One region of the Brevibacillus nigriterrae genome, then DNA from elsewhere that is predicted to be linked to it. Evidence: riboswitches for the same ligand, from Rfam matches in the RefSeq annotation. Region 1 holds a riboswitch; the other holds the start of a gene.
The links. A riboswitch is a leader RNA that binds a small molecule or an ion and turns the genes downstream of it on or off. The one in region 1 is predicted to bind molybdenum cofactor.
Positions count from the first base shown of each region.

Region 2: it holds a riboswitch for molybdenum cofactor, as region 1 does, so the genes downstream of both, ACPW7N_RS08550 (class I SAM-dependent methyltransferase) here and ACPW7N_RS21695 (class I SAM-dependent methyltransferase) in region 1, are expected to answer to the same signal.

Region 1 is NZ_JBNCMT010000036.1:7,624-12,045, reverse strand. It holds gene ACPW7N_RS21710 (FecCD family ABC transporter permease) at 1-98, opposite strand, end outside; gene ACPW7N_RS21705 (class I SAM-dependent methyltransferase) at 95-997, opposite strand; gene ACPW7N_RS21700 (ABC transporter substrate-binding protein) at 1,033-2,172, opposite strand; gene ACPW7N_RS21695 (class I SAM-dependent methyltransferase) at 2,180-2,878, opposite strand; molybdenum cofactor riboswitch at 2,950-3,080, opposite strand; gene ACPW7N_RS21690 (C-GCAxxG-C-C family (seleno)protein) at 3,048-4,022, opposite strand; gene ileS (isoleucine--tRNA ligase) at 4,314-4,422, opposite strand, start outside.
Region 2 is NZ_JBNCMT010000009.1:5,940-10,361, forward strand. It holds gene modB (molybdate ABC transporter permease subunit) at 1-211, opposite strand, end outside; gene ACPW7N_RS08540 (substrate-binding domain-containing protein) at 232-339, opposite strand; gene modA (molybdate ABC transporter substrate-binding protein) at 293-1,387, opposite strand; molybdenum cofactor riboswitch at 1,620-1,759, shown strand; gene ACPW7N_RS08550 (class I SAM-dependent methyltransferase) at 1,759-2,535, shown strand; gene ACPW7N_RS08555 (hypothetical protein) at 2,665-2,898, opposite strand; gene ACPW7N_RS08560 (4Fe-4S dicluster domain-containing protein) at 2,904-3,833, opposite strand; gene ACPW7N_RS08565 (hypothetical protein) at 3,836-4,420, opposite strand.

The DNA.
Region 1 (4,422 bases):
CGGCCAAGGAGAAACGATCCAAAAACAATACTGATCAAAATCAGCGTAAGAACGGAGATTTTTGAAAACATGCCTGTTGATTGTACTCGGTTCATCATTTGGTTGAACCTTCTGTATGCATCCGATCGTCATTTGCAGAGTTGACATGCCAGATCATCGAACCTGTCGTCATTTTGATCGGTCGTGTCACCATGCCATTCTTTGCTTTGTCATACACGACTTGCTCTATGATTTGCTTCCTCTCTTGCGTCAGATCGGTAAAAATGGAATAGTACTCGTAAAACTCCTTCAGCACTTCCATGAACTCTTCTGTCTTCTGAAATTGGATGGTAAACTCCTCGACAGAAGCGATGATTCCCCTTGCATACAGCCAATTGAAAACGAAATAGACACCGTAGTTTAGCTTAGCAATTTCCTCGCCGATGATCTTGGGCCAAAGAACATCCTGAAAATGATTGTGATGTGGCTTGGTAAAAGATGCGTAATATACAGCATCTCTAGATGCTTCCTCCAGTTTGAAAAAGTTCGCTTGAGTAGATACCGCTGCCGTGTGAGAAGCAATGACCAGGTCGAATTCCTTGGTCCAATTGTATTGATGCAGATCTATCTCTCTCCAGTCGGCACACACTGTCTCGATGTGAACTTGCGCTAGACGTGCTTTTTTCTCCAATACTTCCAGTGTATCTGACGTAACATCTAGTGCAGTAACCTTCACTCCCTTTTGTGCCAAAGGAATGGAAAGTGTCCCGTCACCAGCACCCACATCCAACACACAAATCCCTGGAGTCAAAGGGAAGGTACGCTCGATAAAGGAAAGAACTCGGTTGGCTCTCTCCGTTCTTGCTGCTTTTTCATGCATATCTTCTGACCGCTCTGCCAGACGTTTCCAGTACTTAACTCCCGGCTCATGATTGTGGCGTTTGGGTTTTGTTTCACGATACCCCTCCCACATAGTTAGCCAATCGCACGGTGTAAAAAGTCCGACCGGTTCTTTCATGTGTTTCACTCCCTTTACGGAATTGTGCACTTTTGCTACTTGGATGAAGCTTTCATTAGCAGCTCATTCACTTCTTTATCTGTCAAATCATAGTGATAGAACTTCTTGTAGAATTCCTTTACTTCTGCCTTCATATCGTACGGGTACAGCTCTGGATATAAAAGATTGCCGAGCCATTTAATACCCAACACACGGTTTACAGAAGGTGGTCGGTCGAACCAGTTAAACGGGGACGTCGGAATTTCGTAAATCTTCTTGTCCTTCACTGCCTGAATCCCTTGCCATGTAGGATCTTTGGCAATCCCACTGTAGTAACCTCCACGTTCATCATCCCATGAAATGATGACATCAGGATTCCACTTTATCACTTGCTCAATCGAAACCTGTGAGAGGCCTTTTCCTTGTTTCATCTCTACGTCAGCAACATTTATGCCACCCACAAGTTCAAGAACCTGTGTATGCGGCGAGCCTTTCGGGTCTGTCTCCAGTCCTTTTGCTCCTTCGGCATAATAGACACGAACACGCTTGCTGTCATCAAGTTGCTTTGACTTTGCAACGACATCCTCCACGCTTTGTTTGCAATAAGCCCCCAATTCTGCTGCTTTTTCCTGTACCCCCAACAGCTCACCGGCAAAAGCAAATGCTTGATCCAGCTTGGTAAGTTCACTGTCAATGACCACGACAGGAATCCCGAGTTGTTTTTGGATTTCGTCTGCTTGTTCTGCATCTTTTTTACGTGTCGTACCAAAAGAGATGATTACATCAGGCGCCGCTTTCAAAATTTCTTCCTTATTCCCTGTATTTGACGAGTACCACCCTCCGAGGTTAGGCAGATTATGGTATTGTTCCAGTACAAATTTCCGTTCTCCATTGCGGAGTTGGTAGTTCCAACCCACCATCTTTTCTGGTGCCAATGAATAGATGAGGATGGTTCCTGTTGGTGCAGATGAGTATACTTTGTTTACCTTTGCTGGAACCTCCACTTGTCTGTTAGCCATGTCAGTAATGACTCTTTTTTGCTCCTGGGATTGCTTCGTCTCGGTCGGTGTTGCTGTCTTTTGTGTCTCATTTGGTGCAGTAGTTTGCTGTGAGCAAGCACTCGTATACACGAGAGATAAGGCAAGCAGCAGGAGCAGCATCCAATTGCCTACCAGTTTTCTTCTCATCGATTTCATATTCTTTTCAACCTTTCTTTAGCCAATTTTCTTTATCAATTAGGAGAAGACCACTTTTTCGAACTTTCGGGAGATACCAGCCACTTTCATTTTCACTAAGATAGCGAGTGAGCAATTCATCGGGAAGCAGCTTCTTCGGCGTCTTGGTATAGTGGTTCAGGAATTCACGACATTCATCCAAAGATTCCATTGGTTGTCCGAAATCACAGCAAATCGTCGTCGATTCAAAAGGAATTTGCTGACGCTGAAGAAACTGTACGAGCTTGGGAAAAGTCTCCTGATTCGGGTGGCTTTCACGATGCTCCAGCGGAAATATCCCTACAAGAAATCTTTTGGTTAATTCCATCAGGTAAGGAAAATGTTCCATGAAGCCATCGCAATAGCTTATACAAACGAGATCAGCCTGACTGTCCGGCTGCCAACATCTCCAGTCTCTTAACTCACGCATGATATTATCAATTTGTCGCTCTTTCGATTTTCTCTGCAAAAATTGGAGTGCCTCTTCATTCCAATCAACGGCGGTTACACTTGCTACAAATGGTGACAACTCCATACTGAGGTAGCCTGTCCCGCATCCTAAGTCAAATACAGTGGAATGCGACGTGACAACATCTCTCAACTGATTTGCCACAAGTGAATAGAACTCAGTCTGATCTGCCGCCCGTTCAAACCATTTAATATTTTCTGTTGTCCAAATAAAACCCACAGATTCACCTCCTCTCGTCATACAAAAATAAAAAGCCTGCTCAAAACAGACGTGAGCAGGCAGAAAGAAACATCAAAAGCATCTCTCCCCCTTTTCACATCGGAAGGCACTCCCGTTTCCGAAAGCACCCTGTGGACAAATGGTCCAGGCCAAACCGCCATAGTTTCCTTTAGGCGTGTGTGGCTCGAAGGTTTTTGCGTTGTGCTATGTAATTGGCAGTTTGCTGGCAAATTTGATCACAAAAGGCTTTCTGTGTTTTAGACGGTCTTCCGCCAACCTGATCCGTTATTTCTGTACATTCCAATCCTGCAAAGCTCTTTTCAAACCATTGATAGAATTCGAACAGTTCAGCACTCTTGTCACCCTCGAATGTGCCAATGGCGAGTGTCCCTGCTGCCAAAGCAGAACATGTTTTCCCGACGACACCACCCTGCCAGACAGCAGTCATGTCCACCAACAATGGTACATTGGGAATGACTTGCGAATCCATTAATGCATTCAAGACAGATTGTGCACCGTTCATTCCTCTTTGATGATATTTCAGCGCCAATTCACCGACCGATTCATTGCTGGCTCCAATCCTTTTATAGTAATTGTTTGGAGTGTGGCATCCCCTACAAAGAGTTAATCCCTTATAGGTTACTTCTCTGCCGTCGTTGATTCCTTCTGAACAGATATCACATTGTACGCGACGCAATGGCTTTCCCGGTAAATCCTCGGGAGGAATCTCTACAATGACTTCCTCCATTCGTAACAATTGTTCGTCCGGCATTGTTTCGTAGGCCAGCTTATAGGGATTGTCGAGGTTTGGATACGCTTGTCTGGCAAGCTCTCTTGTGCTTTCCGGTACCGTGACCCGAATTGCTCTTTTTGTGCTCAGGTCTACAAAGGTAGCGGCCATTTTCCCGTAATCCACATGCTTAAGCGTTCGCTTCCCGAGCTTACAGCCCGTAACGGAGTGAATCGCATCCGTGGCACATCGATCGATTTCTACATAGACGACCAGATTTTTATCGATTTTGGGTTCGTCAATTCCTAACCAACGCAAGGCTGCCATACTGATTCTTACTCCCAACACTTGTCCTGCACACAAATGACCATGATATAGTGCTGCCTCATTCAGTAATTCTTGCAACGGTTTCATCCAATCACTCTCCTGCTATGTTTCAATCGCAATCTCTCTGACTACCAGGCAAATTTCAACAATCTTCGCAATCAACTATATAACAAAATATATCTAATTAAAACTAAATATATTTAAATCAGGAAAATTGCAAATAAGAATCAGGGAATACCCTTATAAATTTTATTTAGTTATATTTAAATGCATTTCATTTAAAACTTCACTCAAACGTTTCGAATTCAAAAAAAAAACACCACTGTGAAGAGTGGTGTTTTAGCAGCCAAAAAAGTTTATATATGTTACGAACCAACACTAATCAATCAACAGCCCGAAGCTTTTCTCCCCAAGAGAGACAATCTCCATATCCGGTTCTTTCGCATATCTGATCGTAGAAAGTAACACGTTGTCCTGCAATACATGA
Region 2 (4,422 bases), on a different contig from region 1:
TTTTCCCAAATAGCACCAATAATCCAAATCCAACAACTGTAGGAGGGAGAACAAGGGGTAATAGGAAAATCGATTCAAGAACACTTTTTCCGATAAACTCTTTGCGTGCAAAATATCGTGCCAGCAGCACTCCACCGAAAAAAACGATGGAGGTGGCTATGCCGGCAACTTTCAGAGACAAATACAGGGGAGTATAGTCTACTTCAGTCATGGAAGCCACCTTTCAATCGATTACTTCACGAAGAAGCCGTGTTTTTGTAGGATAGAGATTCCTTTATCACTGTTCAGGTAATCAAGGAATACATCCGCTTGTGCTTGTTGCTTGGAAGCGGAAAGCACAGCACCTGGATAAATGATTGGTTTGCCATTTTTCATTGGCAATGCCTAGAATTTTTACCTTATCCGTGCTCAAAGCATCAGAGGTAAATACCACTCCGAGATCTACGTTGCCTGACTCAACATAAGTTAATACTTGACGTACATCACTACCGTACACAATTTTACCTTGCAGCTTGTCCCACAGTTTGACAGACTCGAAGGTTTCCTTGGCATAGCGGCCGGCAGGAACACTTTCCGGGTTGCCAAATGCGATTTGTTTGAGTGAAGCAACATCAATTTTATCGAAACTAGTTAATGGAAGCTTAGAGTCTTTCGGAGCAATTAACACCAATTGGTTTCCAGCAAAGTTAACTCGTGTGTTTGGAACCAGAGAAGAAGTTGATTGTAGTGTATCCATCTCTTTTTGTGAAGCAGAGAGGAAGACGTCTACTGGAGCACCTTGCTGAATTTGTGTAAGCAGTTTGCCTGAACTACCAAATGTAAAGGTAAGATTATAATTTGGGTATTCTTCGGAGAAGCCCGTTTTCAACTCATTCATGGCATCTGTCAAACTTGCTGCTGCTGCAATCGTCAGGTTTGCTTTTTGACCCATCAATTTCGGTGTAACGATAGCAACTGAGTTGGCATGACCATTCCAGATTACATTTGCACCCAATGCCTCGCTGATAAAGCGGAGGGGAACCATTGTTTTGTTGTTCACTGTTTGGGCAGCAACCTCTAATGTAACACTTTTGCTATTAATTTTTGCAGTTTTCGAACCGATTTGCAATTGGATTGTCGTTGCAGCCTGTTTTGCGATAACCGTTTTTTGGCTTCCATTCCACTCAACAGTAGCACCCAATGCCTCGAAGATATCTCTCATTGGTACGAGTGTTCGGCCTTCTTTGATCACTGGAGGTTGGCTTACTGATAATGCTTTGCCGTCAACTTTCAGTGAAATTGCTCCTGCTGCTTCTGCTTGTTTTACGAAGGCAGGTGAAAACTGGGCGGCGATAAGAGACAAGGACAACATGAAGAGAAATAAATAAGACTTTACATGCTTAAACAACCTGTTCACTCCTTTATTTGATTTAAGATAAATTGTAATGAGTATTTCTATCTTATTATATTCATCACAATTGATCGACAAAACTAGATATATTTAAATATAACTAAATATCACTTGATATACTAATACATCCTTCGGGAAATGTCATCAGGGAATTCCCTGATAAGTGTAATTTAATCTCCTTATAGTTTTATCGATTGTCTTTTGTTACGATATTGTTAAGAGTTTTCATGTTTTTCAATTCCTTCGAGCTTACCTGCCTAAGGTGAAAGCTATGGTCGGTAGGCCTGGGTAATCGTGATTCGCCCACAGGGTATAGAGGGAAACTGAGATACCTTCACTTTTCTGAAAAGAAGGGAGATTTTTAAGTCATGCAACAGGAAAAAATAATTTGGACAGATGCAAGCATTCGCTGGTTTGTTGAATCTGCCAGACACACGAAGTATTATGAAGAGATTGTCAAGCAGTGCTCGTTTTTGTTTCGACCGTCCATGCAGGTGCTTGATTTGGGTTGTGGTGCCGGTATTCTTAGTCAAGCAATAGCTCCACATGTCGGATTTGTTCAGGCAGTGGATAGTTGTCCAAAAGCAGTTCAAAGCCTTTTTGAACGAATGATGCAAGAGAAGATTACGAATATCTCTTGTGCACTGGTGGATTGGAAAACGTGGAGACCTACCAGACAAGCGGATGTGGTTATTGTCAGACAACCTGACTTGCTTAACCAGTTGGACCGATTAAAGAATGCGACGAAACAGTATATCGTAGCTATTTTTCCTGACCCCAAGAAAGAAAATCGGTTTTTTCTCGGGAACATATCGTTGCCGGCGATTAATCACTGGCATCCAGGCACGTTGCAAAAGACAACCCAACAATTGAAAGAACGGAATATACCGTACCACCTCATTCGGATTTCCAGTGAATATGGGCAGTATTTTAAGCAATTGAGTGATTTTGAAGAATTCCTTGAATTTTATTATCAAATTCCAATTGGCTCAGTCTCACCTGAAATACAAAAGACGCTGTTACTTAAAAAAGAGGAAGGGTACTATTTGCCCGAAAAGAGACAAAGTGGAATCATCATCATAAAAAAAGAAGATATCACTGCATACCCGCCTCGACAGAAGTCAAATATAAAAATAAGCTTGTAACCTTGTTGGCAATGAGATGATAACCGTTGAAATCTACTTCTGTTATGGTAAATGGCATAGGATGTTTACAGAATAAAACCCGTCCCTCTATAAATGAGGAACGGGTTTTGATATTTCTCGGGCACTAATTCAATCAGTCTGATCTTGTGTTTTGTTTTTATATTTTTGTCTTATCATAGAGAGCATTCCAACCGTTGCTACTGCAATGAGCGAACTGCAGCCAAGCCCGCAAGAACCGCAGATGCCATTGCAAAGCTGAGCGGCAGGTCCTATCACGGAACTGCCGATCGTTAATCCTGCTGCGCCTGCTCCTGTAGAAAGGGAAACCAGCTTTTCTTTTCTGATACGGATAGACGACTTCATCAGGATCACACCCCTTTTTGCGTTTCTGTGCACGGTTCGGAAATCATGGGAATAGTGGCTTGGTTCCAACCGCGATTGCCTGCTCCATACGTAATTGCATTCGTTGGACAGACAGCCGTACATTGGCGACAGGTAATGCAATGGTGAATGGAGTAAGTGATTTTTTCATCTCCCAATTTCAGCGCTTTCATAGGGCAAGCTTTCACACAGGATTGACATGAGACGCATTTTTCTTTGGCATATTTTAATTTGTAGGTAAAGGGGAGACGGGCACCGACGCTATGAATAAGGCTTTGCAAGGCACCGACAGGACACATGAAATTACAATATCCACGTCCACCCTTGGTTAATGCTCCAAAGATGATCAGCCACAAGAATGCGGTGAGAATGATCGTCGAACTTAACACGCCAATATCTCTCCACAACCCGCCGTTCATCATCTTTTCGAGGAATCCGTAAGTGCAATAGGAGCAGTTCAGCGAGCCCGTAGTAAGCGGGGCAAGAATAAATCCCGCTAGAAATCCGTAGCGAATAGGGGCAGGATTCACGTATTTCGTCCAGTCAATCTTGAATTGATCGGGGACAAGTCTGCTTACATATTCAGATATGGCTCCGGCTGTACAGAGTCTAGCACAGAAAAAAGCACCAACGAAGAAAGCGGAACCCATCAAAAGAAGCAGGCTAATCCCTTGGACAGAAAGCAGGTCAATGCCTTTCCCGCCAAACAGGTTGGCAATCGGGATGCGGAAACAAGTGGCGTGAATATCTCCTCCCTTGTCTCCATGCAACATCCACGTCAAGGCTTTGTTAAAATAAGCAAAAGGCGCATAAAACAGCAAGAAGCCTACGATGTACCATAACCCCCGACGAAACAGGTACTTTCTCGATTTGATTTGAATCTTGGTTGCCTTCTTAGGGCGTAAGATCGATAACATGGTTAATGTCCACCTTCATGTTTTTGATGATCTTGCTTGGAATTGTTGCTGTTTGGTTTATCTTGATAACGAGAATTAATGATTTCAATAGGAATCGATCCAACCAGCAAGTTTGTTTTGGTATTAATAAATTGGATTTCTGATGTAGCGATATGGGCTTGCTTTTGCAAATAACTAGGTACTTCGACTTGAATGGTCATGCCAAGCACACTTCCCGGTTCAATCGGACGCATGACTTTTCCAGTTAATTCGTCATACACATCATGCACGTCCATTTTGACTTCTCCAGGGAATCCTACTAATTTAATTTGCAGATAGAGCGGGTCTTTGCTTGCGTTTTTGATTCCGCTTTTTCCATGTCCAGTTGAGAGAGAAACCCAGTCCGGCTGAACGAATCTCTTGGGCGCTCCTTGTTGGCCCATGTCAATAACGGCAGGCTTGTTGTGAAGATTGGTGAGTTCTCCCTGAAATTTGGCGCTTTCTGCGGCGAGCGAGGTTTTGTAGTACCCCGCACCTAATGTGATGGATACTGATAAAATAAAGATAATAAGTGCAATGATCTTCGTGTTGCCAATTCTGTTTCGCATCC